Linked DNA regions of Sinobacterium norvegicum. The protein of the gene in region 1 interacts with the protein of each later gene in a pairwise test. Links are inferred from orthologs where the notes say so. Each region holds a gene or a part of one and is shown on either strand. Other genes may lie near its edges.

What was found.
Region 2: the proteins of ung (region 1) and ndk interact in binary tests that used the Escherichia coli proteins (3 or more experiments, as listed by UniProt). The link is inferred for Sinobacterium norvegicum from one-to-one orthologs.

The regions. Positions count from the first base shown.
Region 1 is NZ_CAKLPX010000008.1:1,795-13,148, reverse strand. What follows is about bases 8,245-11,004. They hold ung (uracil-DNA glycosylase), read right to left. Parts: upstream 10,087-11,004; coding sequence 9,403-10,086; downstream 8,245-9,402. Other genes in these bases: L9P87_RS17390 (alpha/beta fold hydrolase), read left to right, coding at 10,972-11,004; L9P87_RS17395 (hypothetical protein), read right to left, coding at 10,580-10,879; L9P87_RS17400 (group II truncated hemoglobin), read left to right, coding at 10,200-10,583; L9P87_RS17410 (hypothetical protein), read right to left, coding at 8,245-9,340. Outside these bases: L9P87_RS17450 (hypothetical protein), read left to right, coding at 1-1,382; L9P87_RS17445 (SDR family NAD(P)-dependent oxidoreductase), read left to right, coding at 1,386-2,180; L9P87_RS17440 (PhzF family phenazine biosynthesis protein), read right to left, coding at 2,305-3,111; L9P87_RS17435 (helix-turn-helix transcriptional regulator), read left to right, coding at 3,390-4,100; dapE (succinyl-diaminopimelate desuccinylase), read left to right, coding at 4,215-5,354; L9P87_RS17425 (class I SAM-dependent methyltransferase), read right to left, coding at 5,358-6,173; L9P87_RS17420 (YiaD family glycine zipper/OmpA-like lipoprotein), read right to left, coding at 6,291-6,938; L9P87_RS17415 (hypothetical protein), read right to left, coding at 7,049-8,008; more of L9P87_RS17410, read right to left, coding at 8,051-8,244; more of L9P87_RS17390, read left to right, coding at 11,005-11,354. UniProt on the Escherichia coli protein: Excises uracil residues from the DNA which can arise as a result of misincorporation of dUMP residues by DNA polymerase or due to deamination of cytosine.
Region 2 is NZ_CAKLPX010000003.1:396,864-403,738, forward strand. The notes cover bases 1-2,892. They hold ndk (nucleoside-diphosphate kinase), read left to right. Parts: upstream 1-1,179; coding sequence 1,180-1,605; downstream 1,606-2,892. Other genes in these bases: hscA (Fe-S protein assembly chaperone HscA), read left to right, coding at 1-288; fdx (ISC system 2Fe-2S type ferredoxin), read left to right, coding at 354-692; iscX (Fe-S cluster assembly protein IscX), read left to right, coding at 711-905; rlmN (dual-specificity RNA methyltransferase RlmN), read left to right, coding at 1,778-2,892. Also shown: more of rlmN, read left to right, coding at 2,893-2,959; type IV pilus biogenesis/stability protein PilW, read left to right, coding at 3,023-3,823; L9P87_RS13830 (RodZ domain-containing protein), read left to right, coding at 3,807-4,655; ispG (flavodoxin-dependent (E)-4-hydroxy-3-methylbut-2-enyl-diphosphate synthase), read left to right, coding at 4,655-5,767; hisS (histidine--tRNA ligase), read left to right, coding at 5,855-6,875. UniProt on the Escherichia coli protein: Major role in the synthesis of nucleoside triphosphates other than ATP. The ATP gamma phosphate is transferred to the NDP beta phosphate via a ping-pong mechanism, using a phosphorylated active-site intermediate.

The DNA.
Region 1 (11,354 bases):
TTTACGACTTAATGGCCGAGGCCCGCGACGCCCAGGGGATGGCCGTACTCGGCATATTCCCCAAGCTGTGCGAACCCGAACTGGCCAATGTCGAGGGTCGCATCTCCGACTACATCGCCGAGACCACCGGTCAACGCTTGGATGACGGGCAATACGAAGCAGGTCGCCTAATCGGAGAGTCCCGCTGCCCAGCCTGGCCTGGCATTGGCAGCCCACTGACCAACAACCGCTTCCCCTATCTGTTAGACACATCGGCGTCGAACTATTTCAGCACCCGCTTCTGGCATGGCGATAACGCACCACCGGGGTTTCTTCAGGTACCCACCGGCGGCAAAGTGGTCTTCAAAGGCGAGTATCTTCGCTGTCGATATTTTGCCTTCCACCCCTCAGACTTCGACACCAACAATCTTAAAACGATTATCGATGAAGATATTGTACCGGACGATGGCAGCCAAAACCCTTTCACCCAGGTGGTCGAGGAAGGATACAACAGACGCTTCACCACCCAACTGGTCTTTACCCCTGAACCTGAAATGCCAGAATCAAACACCTCTTATGTCGGCATCAAGCGTAACGGCGGATTCAACCCGGCAGTGTTCTTGATTTTGCGCACCACCGACTCTGTGCTGGGCGCCATGCCACCTAACAGCACAGGTGTGCTGCTGCCCTCGGTGACGATTTACGATGCGGAGGGAAAGCAAGTCAGCCACTACGATGAGATCGACCCCTACCCCGCTGGCATAGAGCCAGCGGTGGAAACCACCCGATTCGCCTCCCTGCCCATACCTGATGCCCGTGCCATCAACTGGCCGGCCCGCTTCAGCACCAAGGCAAATTGGGGACTACCCTACGACATTCTTGCCAGCGACGACCTGCTCTATTTGGTCTCGCCCTATAGCCAGCACCTTGGCAACGTTTTTGTGGTCAGAGCGAAGGCCTTTAGTACTCCTCATCCCCCAAAGACTGCAGTCTATGCCGAGTGCAATGAGGCGCGCGGCTTTACCGTGACCACCTATAACTTCTGGGCCGGTATTTGTAATGACGCCGTCGTCGACCATCAAATTGCCCACGATGAGGATGGCTATTACAACCTGGTGGTATCGACCAAGGAGAACCGCCCGACCAATGCCACCGCAGAGCATGGCTATACCTGGGTCGACTGGGGCGACTACCTCGACGGCCAGCTCACCTTCCGCTTTCTGCTGCGTCAAAACCCGCGCCTGAAAGCCCTCAAGGTGGCCATCGAGACCGGCAAAGCCGATGCCGACATTGCCGATTTCGTACCCCGTGCAGGACACTGCAACAAGGCGGAATTCGAGCAACAAGGACATCAGGCCGTCGAATTTGAAATGCGTACACTGGCAGACTTGGACAAGGACTAAATCATGAGCGAAGCACTGCAACAACAAAATAGCTGGGCGTTGATTACCGGCGCAGCACAGGGGCTGGGCCTGGCCTTTGCCAAAATCTGTCTCGACAAAGGCTTCCACGTCTTGCTGCTCGACATCAATCAATCACTGCTCGAACAGACAGCCGATGAACTTCAGGTCGCCACATCGCTGCAGGTCGACACCCTTGTCGCCGACCTGTCCGATGACAACTTCATGGACGGGGTTATCAGTAACACCGCCGATAAACAGGTTGGTTTGCTGATTAACAATGCCGCATTGACTCGCCCCGACCTGTTCTTGGATGTCGAGGAATCGTTTATCTGGGCGCAGCTAAAAATCAATATGTTTGCCGTGGTTGCCTTAACCCGCCACTTTGGCGAACAGATGTGTCAGCGTGGCCAGGGCGGCATTATCAATGTCTCATCGCGCTCCGGTGAGTTTCCCGCGCCGTTTAGCGCCCTGTACAGTGGTGCCAAAGCCTTTGTCAGTAAGTTTTCTGAAACCCTGTGGTGGGAATTCAAGCAGCAGGGCGTCGAGGTTTTTACTCTCATACCCGACCGCACTGACACCCCCAGCTATCGCAAGTACGCCAACGCCGATGATGTCCTGGCTCAGTCGCCGGAAGACTGCGCCCAGGTCGCCTTTGACAACCTTGGCAAGCTCGCCTGTAAAATTGCCACCGAGAGCGGCGAGAAACAGAACGAGATGATGAAACAATTACCACTGGAACAGCTGATTGAATTAATAGCGGATAATTACATCAAGATGTTCGGTGTAAAAAAAGAATAGGTTGGGCGTACCCTCTTGCCGGATATCGACAAACCGTCTTATCGTCGATTGTTGTTCACTGTCCACGGCCAAAACGAAAAAAGGCTTAACCACAGGGTTAAGCCTTTTTTTATGCTGCTATTGCTTAGTCGGCCAGGGTAATAAAGCCCTCCAGATATTGCACTGCCTGACCAGAGACAACAACCTGCTGTCCGCTAACACGGCAGAGCAACACGCCCCCTCTGGCTGAGGCCTGATAAGCGGTTAACTGCGTTTTTTGCAGCACTTCTGACCAATAAGGCGCCAACCCGGCATGAATGGAACCTGTCACTGGGTCTTCATCACCACCATTGGCCGGCCAAAAATAGCGAGAGATAAAATCGTGATCGCTGTCATGATCGCCCTTGGCAGTCACCACCACATCAAAGGGCGCCAGCGTTTTTAATAATGCGAGATCAGGCGAGGCATTTAACACATCCTCAGCACGATCATAGACAACAAAATAGGCTTGTTCGCTTCGCAGAATCTGTACTGGCGGCAGCGGCGAAAATGCCTGCAATAATGCCTCAGGGGCTGACACAGCCTTGGGCAGGCGGCTGGGAAATGTCATATCGATAAAGCCATCTCGCCCCCGCCGAACGATTAACTCACCCACCGCCTTGGCCTTGAAGACCACCTCATCAATCACCGTATTCTGGCTAAACAGCACATGCGCAGCGGCGAGGGTGGCATGACCACAAAAGGCCACCTCGGTCAGCGGTGAGAACCAACGAATGTTATATCGGTGCTTACCATAGCCGACCACAAAGGCCGTTTCCGATAAATTATTTTCACTGGCAATCGACTGCATCAATTCATCACCCAGCCACTGCTCGGTAATAATAACCGCGGCAGAATTGCCATGAAAAGCGGTGTTGGTAAAGGCGTCGACGAATTGAGTGCGTAGTTTCAAAATGACCTCTTCGATTGTTTTTTACTATTATATTTAGGCAGTTACCCACAGTATGCCGCAGCAGCAGTGACGACACAAAACAAAGAAGACTGAGGATTGAATATAGCCCAGCTCGATAAAGCTGGCGTTGTAATAGGATCAGAGATCTGCCAGCGAGAAAATTCAACAGTTGTTGACTATGATTTAAAGCATAGATCAAAGAAAGCGACAAAATAGCGCTAAAAACCTCGATGAAATGCCATCAAAGGGGTTACAATCCTCTTATTTAGGCTCAACAAATGAAATATGACAACCTGAAGTTCAACCGCGCCGAAAAATTTACTGCCGCCGAACATGCGATACTCGAATCATTCTTCCCCGTTGTTGACGCCCTCGGTAACCTCTTGGGTGAAACCTGTGAGGTGGTCTTGCACTCACTGGAAGACACCGAAAAATCGGTGGTTAAATTCGTCAACGGTCACATCTCTGGCCGTCAAATGGGCGCTCCTATTACTGATTTATCGCTGCATATGCTCAATAAAATGCACGAAAACGGCGCCAATTTTGCCGACAGCTATTTCACCCGCGCCAAGAACGGCAAGCTCATGAAATGCACCACCGTGGCCATTCGCAATCTCAAGGGCGAGGCCATTGCGCTACTCTGTATCAACCTCAATCTTGACTCGCCAATGAGCAACTTTATCGCCGCGCTAACCCCCAGCCACCTGAACAAAATCACCGGCGAACAAGGGGTTACCTTCAACGAGGAAAACTCTCTTGAGGCCCAGCTTGAAAGAATCTCCGATGAGATTATCAAGGATCACAATATTGCCGCCAAGGAGAAGGTGCGCCAGATCATCTATCGCCTCTACCGCGACGATTTATTCGAGCTCAAAGGGGCGGTCAATACTGTCTCCACCTTTCTCGACATCTCGCGCCACACGGTCTATCTCTATATTCGTGAGTACCGCAAGAAGCACACGACGCTGGATTTCACCAAGCAAAAGTAGCAATCACAGCGTCACCAATTGAAAGATAATGCGCAGATAGTGGGAATCACCTAGAGTTCCGGTATACTGCGCCTGCTGTATCTATCTCATCCTATAATGAAAGAATACCTGTCCATGACTACCCTATCGAACACCTTAGCGCTTGCTCATCAACTCATTGCCATAGACTCTGTCACCCCTGACGATAAGGGCTGCCAAGACATCATGATTGAGCGACTGGCCGCCATTGGCTTTCGCATCGAGCGTCTGCGCTACGAGGATGTTGATAATTTCTGGGCCGTACGCGGTGACAGTGGGCCACTGCTGGCCTTTGCCGGTCACACCGATGTCGTTCCTACGGGGCCCGTCGCTGAGTGGCAATATCCGCCGTTTGAGCCGCAGATTGTCGACGGCATGCTATACGGTCGCGGTGCCGCAGACATGAAGGGCAGCCTGGCTGCCATGGTTACCGCCAGCGAAGAATTTGTCGCCAAGCACCCAGACCACAGCGGCCGCATCGGCTTCTTAATCACCAGCGATGAAGAGGGCCCGGCCACCAATGGTACGGTAAAAGTAGTCGAGCACCTGCAAGCCCAGGGCGAACACATCGATTGGTGTTTGGTCGGCGAACCATCGAGCACCAATAAAGTCGGTGATATCATCAAAAACGGCCGCCGCGGCTCCCTCGGCTGCGAGATGACGATCAATGGCACCCAGGGCCATGTTGCCTACCCGCACCTGGCCGACAACCCGATTCACAAGGCGGCGCCAGCACTGGCCGATCTCAGTCAGGAGCACTGGGACGAGGGCAATGACTATTTCCCCGCCACCAGTTTCCAGATTTCCAATATCAATGGCGGCACCGGTGCCACCAACGTCATTCCCGGCACTCTCTCGGTCGTCTTCAACCTGCGCTTCTCGACTGAACTCAGCCCCGAGGTGATCAAACAGCGGGTGGTATCCATCCTCGACAAGCACGGCCTAAACTACGAGCTCAACTGGAACCTCAGCGGCTTGCCGTTCTTAACCGAGAAAGGCCGCCTGGTCGATGCCATCTCTGCCGCCATTGAATCCGCCACCGGATACCAGACCGAGCTGTCCACCGCCGGCGGCACATCGGACGGCCGCTTTATCGCACCGACTGGCACCCAGGTGGTTGAGGTTGGTCCGGTCAATGCCACCATCCACAAGGTCGATGAATGCGTCAAGGCCGAAGACCTGGATAAACTGCATGACATCTACTGCGCCACACTGGTCAATATGCTGGCTCAATAGGCCTTATTTAAACGCCTTCAGTGGGTAGATGTCGTAACGCGACGACTTACCCATCAGCTGAAAACCCGGTTTAACACCGGGCAGAGGCTCGCCCTTTCTCGGCCGCTTAACCGCCACGCGGTAACCGGCGGCATTGATTGCCGCCGCCAACAGCGCCTCGCCATCCATATCCTTACCGACCACCTGCTGAAACGCCTGCATCTCTTTTTTCACCGCCGCCGACTTCTTGCTGGCCGGAAACATCGGGTCCAAATAGATCACATCGGCCAGCGGCGACGTTGCCGCCGCCATCACCTCGATGGCATCGCCGTGATGCAACTGCATTCTGCCGACAATTTGCTGCAACTCACCATCGCCGAATTCGGCAGCACGTTGCAGGCCATCGGATAACAGCTGAGCGACTATCGGCGAGCGTTCATACAGCGACATCTGACAACCCAGAGTCGCCAACACGAAGGCATCCTTACCCATGCCGGCAGTGGCATCGAGCACGGAGGGGGTGACCCCCTTGCCAAAGCCAACGGCCTTGGCAATCATCTGCCCCTTGCCACCACCGTGTAAACGGCGATGTGCCACGGCGCCGGCGCCAAAATCGGCGATAATATCGCCGCCCTTGCCGCCCGCCATGGCCAGCCTTAGGCCGTCATCGGAGACCATTAAGACATACTGATCCTTCGGGCACTGCGCCAGGCTTGCCACCACCGTCGAACCCACTGCCCCGGCCAGTAGCGCGGCACGCTCATCACAGCCGGGCTGACAGCTAAACACCGGAGTCGCCATCGCAGGCATTAACAGAGAAGAAGTTGTGTCGGTTTTCATAGGGCTCGATGTGGGTCAGCGAATAATATCTGCATTATAACAACAGACTGAAGCGCGGATAAAACCTCAGGCATAAAAAAGCCCGGCTAATGCCAGGCCAGTCAAGCTGACAACTGTTTACAGTGGCAACAGTTCGAGCTCTACTCGGCGGTTAGCCGCGCGACCCTGAGTACTGCTGTTAGAGGCAATAGGGTAACGTGGGCCATAGCCCTGGGTCTGAACACGACCCGCCTTAACACCCTGGGTAATCAGATAGCGGCCGACACTGTTGGCGCGCTGTTCACTGAGGGTTTGGTTCATCGACGAGCTGCCGGTAGAATCGGTGTGACCGCCGACGCGCAAGACGGTGCTGTCAAACTCTTGCACCACAATATCGATCGAGTCTAATACCGGATAAAAGTCTGAGCGAATGTCAGAGCTGGAGCTGGCAAAGGTGATATTGCCCGGCATAATCAGCCGAATATTATCACCCTCACGCTGGATTCTTACCCCGGTGCCTTCAAGTTTGGCGCGCAATGCCGCCTCTTGGCGATCCATGGTATAACCAATACCGCCACCGATGGCACCACCGGCAGTGGCACCAATCAACGCACCTTTTCCACGGTCTTTCTTGCTCGATGTCGCCACACCAATTAACGCACCGGTCACCGCGCCAATACCTGCACCCTTGGCAGTATTGCTGACTTTTTGTTCGCCGGTATATGGATCGGTACTCATACAAGCCGTTAACATTACCGCCATGCCCAGCACTACAATTTTCTTCATCCTACAACCCTTACTCACTTATAATAATTACACCACATAATAACGCTGTTAGATTTTAAAATCAGCGATGCAGCTTACATTATCAACGTGAAGTAATAGATTATTTTTTATCAACCTAAGGATTCTGCCAGCAGATTGATATCATCTTGGGCCAACACAGCCTCGAGAAAACTGCAGTTATGCAGCAGTGCCTGCATGTACAGATTGTCGCCACCAAAATGCTGCTCGGCATAGCGATAAACCCCCTCAAAATACCCTTCGAGACGGGTTTCAATGGCGGTGTGCACAAAGCCCGGCGTCTTGCTTAACAAATCCAAGGCGCTGCTATAAACAACGTTTATCGTGCCGTTTTTCTCGACACTCTTGGCGACACCGCCTTTTTCGAACTCATCGAATAAATGATCGCGACACTTGTTGAGGTAATCCGCGTCAGCCATCTGTGCCACCAAGTCTGCGGAACCGACCAGATAACCGAGCTTACGACAAACAGGATTGGCGAGCTCAATTTCATCGGGCACAATTTCATAGCCGGTAAATTGCACCAATTTTTTGGCCAGCGGCACCCAATCTTCATGGCCTATCTCGGTTAAATAATCGGCCAGGAAACGCGCGCTGCGGGTGACATGGATACGAGTATATTCGGCACCGTCTAAGTGACGGGTATCGCCCCGGCGACGGATATAGCCAGAGTCGTGAAACAGCGCCACCAGAATACCCAATTCAATACGGCGGGCTCCTAACGCTTGCTCAGAGCCGCAGTGGCTCTGCTCATAACCATCCATCAAACGGGCGCAGGCCAACGTCACATCGAGCACATGTTGCAAGTCATGGTAACCGGTTTCACAGCCAAAAAAGCCCTGACGCTTGCCGTGATACATCGCCTCTAAATCGGCAAAGGATTGCCGAATCAGCGCCGTATCGAGATCATCATAGAGCGGGCTGAGAATAGCCACCACGGCCTCACAAACCTGCGTCGTATCGGACACCGCAATAGTATTGGTAACATCGAAGCCCCGGCGATGAGGGTGACGCAGCTTTTGGCCAGGCACTGCCCTTTGCGGCAAGGTCATCGTGTGATTCTCGCGGCCGTAGACACCAATGTTAACCGTTTTTTACTCTCCATGAGTATTCAAGCCTTTTTGCTGTTCTATCCGATCTCTCAATTGCCGACGCTGACTACTCTCTTGTCGGGCATACCGCCGCTGCTCTATCACTTCTCGCTTTTCTTTAGAGCGTCGCTGCATGCCCAGAATAATGGCCTGACCATTCGACATATGTATATTTATTCTTACATTATAAGTTTTTCGGGTCATGCCGTGCTTGTCTGTTATCGTGAAGGTCTTCACAGTTTCGCCACCCGAGGCACCGGTTTCGCCGGTTAAGTAGCAACGAACCTCCAAAATCTTGTCCTCGGTCAGTGACCAGTCTTTTAACGAGGCGAGCTTCTTACGGGCACGCTCGACAAAACGCGGGGTGTCAACATCGATAAGATACGCCCCCTCGCCGCTGGATGTTGGAACGGATGTCTCAAAATCCCCCATCACAATTTGACCCGGTGAGGCACCATCGAGCATCCGCGCCAATTCGATGGTAACGTCGCCGACAATATAGCTAAACATGGTCGGATTCAGCCCCTCGGCCTGGTAGAACTCGTAATGACTGCCCATGTGAAAACCGGTGCGGATCAGCGGCACGGTGTTGCCGACGGCGCGGCGACGGGCAATGGCGTTATCCATGACTACTAACAGCATAAACAGGTAGAGGTTGAGGCTGGCCTCCGGGGTGTTGTCGCGACTCCAAATATAGAAGCCATCACCGGTGGTGGTCCGGGTGAAGTTGATCTCGATATGCTGCTTTAACAGCTTGTGATAGGACGAGTTAATTGAATAGGACAGACTGTTTAACTGACTGGTTTGCTCGAAGGGGGTGAACAGCGAGAAATCGACAATATCAAACAGCAATACCGCCCGCTTATCGACATAACTGATGCTGTAGCGGTGCAGCAACTCCTCGACCAGCGACTGGGCGGCACCATCATCGGCAATCGGCACCGGCAGGTCGATGGCAATTGGCTCCAGCCCAAGGCGCTTGGCCGTGCCATTAAACGCCTGTGCCTTCATATAGCGTCGGCCAGAAATCAATTTTTTGATAAACAAGCCGTTCAATGCCTCGAGACGGCTGTCGACGGCGGTCTGATTGAGCGCGGCGGTATACTGTGCCAGAAAATAGTGGGGCGCCATTAACAGCTCGATGCCCTTGGCCGTGGTACGCCAGCACAGCACAATGTTCTGCCCCAGGCCCCAGTGCTCACGAATAGCCGCCTCTAGAAACTTCAGATTGCCGCGCTGTAATATGCCAATGGCGACACCGTGTTGCTCGGATAAACTTTCCGAATCACTCATAGCTCTTCCCTAAGGCCTGTATCGGCCTCCACCCAAATACTTATTTATTTGATATATCAGTATTATAGCTGCCAGTCGATGGCATCTCGACCCCGTTGTGATAAATATTTATTGGCCTGTGAGAATGGCTTGCTGCCCCAAAAACCACGGTAGGCCGATAATGGCGACGGGTGCGGCGCCATCAACACCTTGTGGCGACGGGGGTCGACGTTCTTCGCCTTCTTCTGCGCGGGCGCCCCCCACAGCAGAAATACCACATCCTGGCACTGTTGATTAATCGCCTCGATAATCGCATCGGTCAGGGTCTCCCACCCCTTCCCCTTGTGGCTTGCCGCCTGGCCCTGCTCGACGGTTAGCACATTATTGAGCAGCAATACTCCCTGCTGTTGCCAACGCTCGAGGCAGCCGTGGGACGGTGCTTCGACCCCGAGGTCATCGGCCAGCTCCTGATAGATATTGCGCAGTGACGGCGGAATCTTCACCCCCGGCAACACCGAGAACGACAGGCCGTGGGCCTGGCCTGCGCCGTGGTAAGGGTCCTGGCCGAGGATAACCACCTTGACCTCATTCATCGGCAAGCCTTTAAAGGCATTAAAGATGGCGGCGTTATCGGGAAATACCGTCGCCTGTCGCTGGCGCTGCGCCAAGGTTTTTTGCAGCGCCACCATGTAATCTTGCGCCAGTTCAGGGTTGATCACTCGCTGCCAGCTCGAGTCTAACTCCTCGGTTAATGCCTTAAGATTCATTGCGCCACACTCTAAAATTACGTTAGATCAATTCTAACAAAAATTTATAGCAATCTAATATCGCAATGGAGGGGATTTTCTTACAATAGGGCAAAAGATAATGAGGAAAGACCATGTCCACCCCCTACCAGCTACTCGGTCAAGAAGATGGCATCCGCGCCCTGGCCAACGCCTTTTATGAGGCGATGGATGAATTGGAAGAGGCCCAGCCGATTCGTCGCATGCACGCCGACAACCTCGATGCCATCAAAAACAGTCTGTTTATGTATTTAACCGGCTGGTTGGGCGGACCGCCATTGTATGCCGATGCCACCAGCAGCGTCTGCCTAACCACACCGCACAAGGGCTTTAGTATCGGCGAGAAAGAGCGCGACCAGTGGTTGCTGTGCATGGACGCGGCGCTGGAGAAAATCAACGCCAGCGATGAGGTAAAAGCCATGCTGAAAGAGCCGATGTGGCAACTGGCCGATTTTATTCGCAACAACGATAAAGGCTAAAGAATACCGTTAAAGGCAATGCCCTTGGCGGCCAGGTGTTGCTTGACCAGGCCATCGAAGGATTCCTTGGCCATTAATTTCCAGCCCTCACCCACGGTGGGCTGGGCCAGCCACCAGATGGGATTGACCCGCAAATAGTGAAATTCTCGATCCTCGGGTAACTCTAAGACGACAAAAATGCCCTCGTCGAACTTCTCCAGCAAAGATAATGTGGCCGCGATCAAACTGTCGGTTACCTCTTCGCCGTCGGTATAACGCACATCGGCGTAAGCCGCTCTGCCCTGATCAATATCCACACCTGCTCCCAATAAAATCACTCTAAGACAACCGATTATAACCATTAAACTGTTAGAATCGATGCCTTTATTTTCACCACGCCAGTATCCGTATGATGTCAGCCGCACAAACTCGTCAGTATCCACCACAGACACGCAGCCTCAGCCTCGATGATGGCACCCGCCTGAACATTCTCGACTGGCGACAATACTGCCAACACCGCGACCGCCCCTGCGCCATTCTGCTACACGGCTTTACCAATAACAGCCATATTTGGCAGCCGCTGGCCGACGACATCGCCACCGCTCAACCGCTGATTGCCATCGACTTCAGAGGCCACGGCGACTCGGATTGGGACCCCGAGCTTCGCTATCAGCACGACCAGTTGATGGCCGATGTGGCGGCGGTATTACAACAGTTGGCCATTGGCCAGCACCACTTAATCGGCCACAGCCTGGGCGCCAGAATCGCCCTGTTACTGGCCGCCGAGCACAG
Region 2 (6,875 bases), on another replicon or contig:
GCGATGCTTACCGACGGCAACGCCTTGTTGAGTGAATCGGAGCGCAATGATTTAACCGCGGCGATGGAGACCTTGGTAGTGCTGCGCAATGGCGATAGTGCTCGCGCGATTGCCGATGGCATAGAGAGCTTGGCCAAGGCCAGTGACTTCTTCGCCGAACGCAGAATGGACAGCAGTATCAAGCAGGCCTTAGCCGGTCACAGCGTCGATGAATTTGAAGCGGCCGAAGACAGTACCCTGGGCTGTGAAGAAAAAGCGGCAAAGGCGGCAGAGCAGCCCAAGTCTTAAGCCAGTAAGAGTTAATTAAGTCGGTGCTCAATGCCGACGCCGGATTCCTAACAAGAGAGTGAATTATGCCTCAAATAGTAGTATTACCTCATCACGAGCTTTGTCCTGAGGGCGCCGTTATCGAGGCTGATGAGGGCAAAACAGTCTGTAAGACGCTGCTTGAAAACGATATTGAAATCGAGCACGCCTGTGAGATGTCCTGTGCCTGTACCACCTGCCATGTGGTTATTCGTGAGGGTTTCGACTCGATGGATGAGGCCGATGAGCTAGAAGAGGACTTTCTCGATAAGGCGTGGGGGCTGGAGCCGGATTCGCGCCTGAGTTGTCAGGCTGTTGTAGGCGAAGAAAATTTGGTGGTTGAGATTCCGAAATACACGATCAACCAAGTCTCTGAAAATCATTAATGAATAAGGTATAAAGTAATGCAGTGGACTGATGTGCTGGATATTGCGATTGAGTTGTATGAGGCTCACCCGGATGTAGACCCCAAGGGGGTCCGATTTACCGATTTGCGTCAGTGGGTTATGGATTTGCCAGAGTTTGAAGGCGATGCAGATCGCTGTGGTGAAAAGGTATTAGAGGCCATTCAACAGGCGTGGATCGACGAAGCAGAGTAGGCTTAGTGTATACAAGCTGAGGCATACTAAAGCACCGCGACAAAACCGCGGTGTTTTGCTGTCTGGCCCGTGAGATTCGGTGTTAAGTATGCTAAATATCCTGTGATAGTGATTATTTGTCATTAACTGTGTCTTTTGCGGTCTCTACAGATACTAATTTGCCAGCAGTGCCGGTATAATCGCCGCCTCAAATCGGCCGCTTGCTGGCTTGATATAAAAATTTAACGACTCGAGTCACCTCGGGTTAAATAATCTAAAATTGGGAGAAGTCTACGTGGCTATCGAACGCACTCTATCTATTGTAAAACCTGACGCCGTTGCTAAAAATGTTGTTGGTGAAATCTACAGCCGTTTCGAAAAGAACGGTCTGCAAATTGTTGCCGCTAAAATGGTTCAGTTAAGCCAGGAAAAAGCAGAAGGTTTTTACGCTGAACACAAAGAGCGTCCTTTCTTCCCAGCCTTGGTTGAGTTCATGACCTCTGGCCCTGTTTGTGTTCAGGTGCTTGAAGGTGAAGGCGCAGTATTGAAAAACCGCGACCTAATGGGTGCGACTAACCCCGCTGAAGCCGATGCCGGTACTATCCGCGCAGACTTCGCCAGCTCTATCGATGCCAATGCTGTTCACGGTTCAGATGCTGTTGAATCTGCTGCTCGTGAAATTGCATACTTCTTCGCAGAAGATGAAATCTGTCCACGCTAAGCTCTTGTGAGTTTGCAAAATAGCGGTGCTTAGGTGCCGCTAAGTGGATAAAAGCCCTATACTTTATATAGGCAATTCGGAGGCTTGGCCTCCGTTGTTATTTCTACCTCGGGTAATTTTTCCCGATGGCTAGTAAATATCATAGAATTTTGATGATCGAATTAGGTGTTTTATGAGCGAATCCAGCAACCCCGATTTTACCAATGCCGCCGAGGCTGTGGCGGAGCCAAAAATCAACCTACTCGGTCTGTCGCAGCAGAAGCTGCGCAGTTTCCTCAAGGCCGTTGATGAGAAGCCTTTTCGTGCTGAGCAGTTGTCGAAATGGATCCACCATCACGGTGTGACCGACTTCGATGAAATGACTAATCTCAGTAAGTCGTTGCGGGCTAAGTTAAATGCCGTGGCTGAAATACGTGCGCCGGAAGTTGTCAGTGAGGAAACCTCGAAGGATGGCACGCGTAAGTGGGTGTTGCGCACGGATGAGAACGGTTTGATTGAAACGGTGTTTATCCCGGAAGATGGACGCGGTACGCTTTGCGTCTCCTCCCAGGTCGGCTGCTCTCTCGATTGCAGCTTCTGCTCAACGGGTAAACAGGGGTTTCAGCGTGATTTAACCGCTGCGGAGATTATTGGTCAGGTGTGGTTGGCACTGCGCTCTTTCGACGGTTTTAAATCGGGTAACGGTCGTGTTGTCACCAATGTGGTGATGATGGGCATGGGCGAGCCATTACTAAACTTCGATAATGTCATGCAATCGATGGATCTGATGATGGACGACCTCGGTTACGGTATATCGAAGCGTCGTGTAACATTGTCGACCTCCGGCGTGGTGCCGGCGCTGGAGAAGATGATCGGCCTGACAGATGTATCGCTGGCGATTTCATTGCATGCACCGGTCAACGAGTTGCGCAGCGAATTAGTTCCGATCAACAAAAAGTATCCGATAGAAATGCTGCTGGATACCGTGCAGCGTTATATGGATTCACTGCCGGATAAAAAACGTGTGGTCACCATAGAATACACCTTGATCAACGGGGTTAATGACCGTGCCGAACACGCCCATCAACTGTCCCAGTTGCTTAAGCAAACGCCTTGTAAAATCAACTTAATTCCGTTTAATCCATTCTCCATGAGTGATTATAAGCGAGTTTCAAATACAGCACTTGATCGTTTCCGCAAGATTTTGCAACATGACGGTTATGTTGTCACCGTACGCACGACCCGAGGCGATGATATCGATGCAGCCTGCGGCCAATTAGTGGGTGATGTCAAAGATCGTACCAAGCGTGCGGCCAGACACCGTGCCGCTCGTGGTATCGAAGACCAGCAAGACATTATTAAGATTGTTGAATAAGTTACACGGCGACTATGCTTCTGCTGCCTATGGCGACAAAATTACAATAATTCGGAGCGTTATATGAACAGCTTAAAGCCCTCGAGGCTGGTTAAATTTTTCGCAACACTGGTCACTGCATCGGTGTTGCTATCGGCTGGAGGGTGCATGAGTGTTGAGCAAACCTCTGTCGATGGTCGTGAAGTCAATGCTGAGAAAGCTGTCAACGATCATGTGAAGGCGGCGATGACCTACTTGTCCGATGGTCAGGTTGGTGCAGCCCAGCGCCACCTCAACCGAGCGCTGGAGTTGGACCCGAAATCAATTCCTGCTCATAATGCCTTGGCTCTCAGCTATAGCATGACGGGAGAGCTGGAGTTGGCTGAAAAGTCCTATCTGGATTTGCTGAATATCGATCCGGGTTACAGCACGGCAAGAAACAACTATGCCGGCATGTTATTCAAACTCGGCCGCACCGATGAGGCCTGTGATCAATGGCAGACTGTGGTGGCAGATGGCACCTACGATCGCCGCGCTGGTGCCTATTATAACCTGGGCCAATGTCGCTTGGTGCAACAACGCTTCGCACCCGCCGAACAGGCTTTTGAGCGCTCCATCGCATTGGATCGTAACAACCCGGCAAGCTATATCGAACTGGCCAAGCTGTACTATGGCAACGGCCAATATGATAAATCGCAGGTGCTTTACAGCGAGTATCGTAATAAAAAGGGCCAGCCCAGCCCGTCCAGTTTGTTGCTGGGGATTAAATTAGCCGTTGAAAACGGTGACCAGAACGCCCAGGCCAGCCAAGCCCTGGCGCTGAAGAGTTTATTCCCAGACAGCCCTGAATATTTGGAGTATCAGCGCCGTGCCAGAAATCAATAATGCCGATCAGCCCATCGCTGAAAACGTGCATGTGGGGCAGTTGTTATCTGATGCCCGTAGAGCAAAGGGCCTGAGCATTGAAGATGTTGCGCTGCACCTGTGTATTACACAGAAGAATGTCGCCGCCATTGAGATTGAGAATTATCAGGCCATCGGTAGCAGTGTCTTTGTCCTAGGTTATTTGAAAAACTATGCCTTGTTATTGGGTTTGGATGTCGATGAGGTGCAGCGGCGCTATCGCGAGCAACTTCCTAAGAAACAAGAGAAACGCTCGATTACCAAACCGCAGCTATCAATACATAAGCGCCATAGTGGCTCACCTCTTTGGCTGTTAGTTGTGTTAAGTGTTTGTATTGGTGGTGCCTTTTGGTTGTTCTCCGGTGAGCCTGTCAGCCGTGAGGTAACCACTACCAACGAGGTGAAAGTGTTGACGGCCAGCGGAGACACAGTAGTTGAGTCATTGTCTCAGCCCGTTGTTGTCGAGTCTGAGCCAGCCCTAGTAACAGAGGTTGAGCCACTGGTATTAGACGAGCAGCCACTGCTGACTGACGACAGTGGCAGTGAGGTTGTCGAACAGGTCTTACCTGACCAGCGTCTATCGATGTATTTCGATGATGAGTGCTGGGTAGAGGTGCGCGATGGCAGTGGCAAGAGACTGTTGTCTGGTATTAAAAAGCAGGGCGATCAGGTTGAATTTGACGGCATTGCCCCCTATCAATTGGTAATTGGTAAGGTCGGCGCAGTCAGATTAACGTACAATGGTGAAAATGTTGAGGTGGTTGCCCGGAGCGGCAAGAAAACTGCCAAATTAACCGTCGGAAAGGCCAGTTAATGAATTTCGAGTCCCCAATTAAGCGTAGAGTGTCACGCCAGATTATGGTCGGCGATGTTGCCGTCGGCGGCGATGCACCGATTTCAGTACAGAGCATGACCAACACTGAGACCTGCGATATCAGTGCCACGGTGGCTCAGATTCAAGCGATTACTGAGGCCGGTGCCGATATCGTACGAGTTTCTGTGCCCACCATGGATGCCGCCGAGGCCTTTGGCAAGATTCGCCAACAGGTCAACGTGCCGCTGGTGGCCGATATTCACTTCGATCACAAAATTGCGCTGCGGGTTGCCGAGTTGGGTGTCGATTGTCTGCGTATCAACCCCGGTAATATTGGCCGTGATGACAAGGTTCGTGAAGTTGTTGCCTGCGCCCGTGATAAGAATATTCCTATCCGTATTGGTGTGAATGCCGGCTCCCTTGAACGTGAATTATTGCGTAAGTACAAGGAGCCTACGGCTGAGGCGATGGTCGAATCAGCCATGCACCACATTGATATACTCGACAAACTCGATTTTCAGCAGTTTAAATTGAGCATGAAGGCCTCGGACGTTTTTATGGCGGTCGATGCCTATCGTCGTATTGCCACACAAATTGATCAGCCGCTGCACTTGGGGATTACTGAGGCCGGCGGCCTGCGCTCCGGTACGGTTAAGTCCTCTGTCGGTTTAGGTATGCTGTTGATGGACGGGATCGGCGATACCATGCGTATTTCCTTGGCTGCTGACCCGGTGCATGAGGTCAAAGTTGGCTTCGATATTTTGAGAAGCCTGAAGCTGCGCACCAAGGGTATCAACTTTATTGCCTGCCCGAGTTGTTCGCGCCAAAATTTCGATGTTGTCGGCACCATGAATGAGTTAGAGGGTCGAGTCGAAGATATCATGACGCCGCTCGATGTTGCGGTAATCGGTTGTATTGTCAATGGTCCCGGAGAGGCCAAGGTTGCCGATATCGGTTTGACCGGCGGCACGCCCAGCAATATGATTTTTATCGACGGTAAAACCGACCACAAAATCGGTCAGGAAAACCTGGTCGACACACTAGAGGAGCTGATTCGGGAGAAGGCGGCTAAGCGACAATCTGAGCTCGACGACATCATTGTAAAAAGCTAGCTGATTACGCTCGCTGGCAGGATTAGAACAGGTGCTCAGTCACCTGTTTATTTGTTTTTAAAGAACTGATTTTTGGAAGATAAAAACGTGGCAAAAATACAATCTATTCGCGGTATGAACGACAATGTCCCAGCCTCTACACCGGTATGGCAGTATTTAGAAAAAACCGTTGCCGATTTGTTAAAAAGTTATTCCTATCAGGAAATCCGTTTTCCCATTCTCGAGCAAACCGCGTTATTCAAACGCTCCATCGGCGAGGTGACGGATATTGTTGAGAAGGAAATGTACACCTTCGAAGACCGCAACGGCGACAGCTTGACACTGCGCCCCGAAGGTACCGCCAGTTGTGTTCGCGCTGGAGAGCAAAACGGTTTGCTTTATAACCAGGTGCAGCGTCTGTGGTACTGCGGCCCGATGTTTCGCCATGAGCGCCCACAAAAAGGTCGACTGCGTCAATTTCACCAGTTCGGCGTTGAGACCTTCGGCATGGCGACAGCCGATGTGGATGCCGAACTGTTGGTGCTGACTGCCAGATTATGGCAGCAACTGGGCATTGACCAGTATGTGACGCTGGAACTCAATACCATAGGCTCTGCCGAGTCGCGTGCCAAATTTAAGGCGGCTTTGGTTGATTATTTGAGCGACCGTAAAGAGCAACTCGATGAAGATAGCCAGCGCCGCTTAGGTACTAACCCGCTGCGTATCCTCGACAGTAAGTCGGCGGAGACTCAGGCGATTCTTGACGGCGCCCCGGTGCTGAGCGATTTCCTTGATGAGGAATCAGTGGCCCACTTCGATCGTCTCAAAACACTGCTCGATGCCGCCGGTGTTCGTTATACCATCAACCCGCGCCTGGTCCGAGGTCTCGATTACTACTGTAAGACGGTTTTCGAGTGGGTGACCACGCACCTCGGTGCTCAGGGTACCGTCTGTGCCGGTGGCCGCTACGATGGCTTGGTTGAGCAGCTTGGCGGCAAGGCCACCCCGGCGGTCGGCTTTGCCATGGGTGTTGAGCGTCTGGTGTTGTTATTAGAAGAGCTCAACGTGGTGCCTGCACATGTCAATAATGATATCGATGCCTATGTTGTGGTGCAGGGCGACAGCGCTT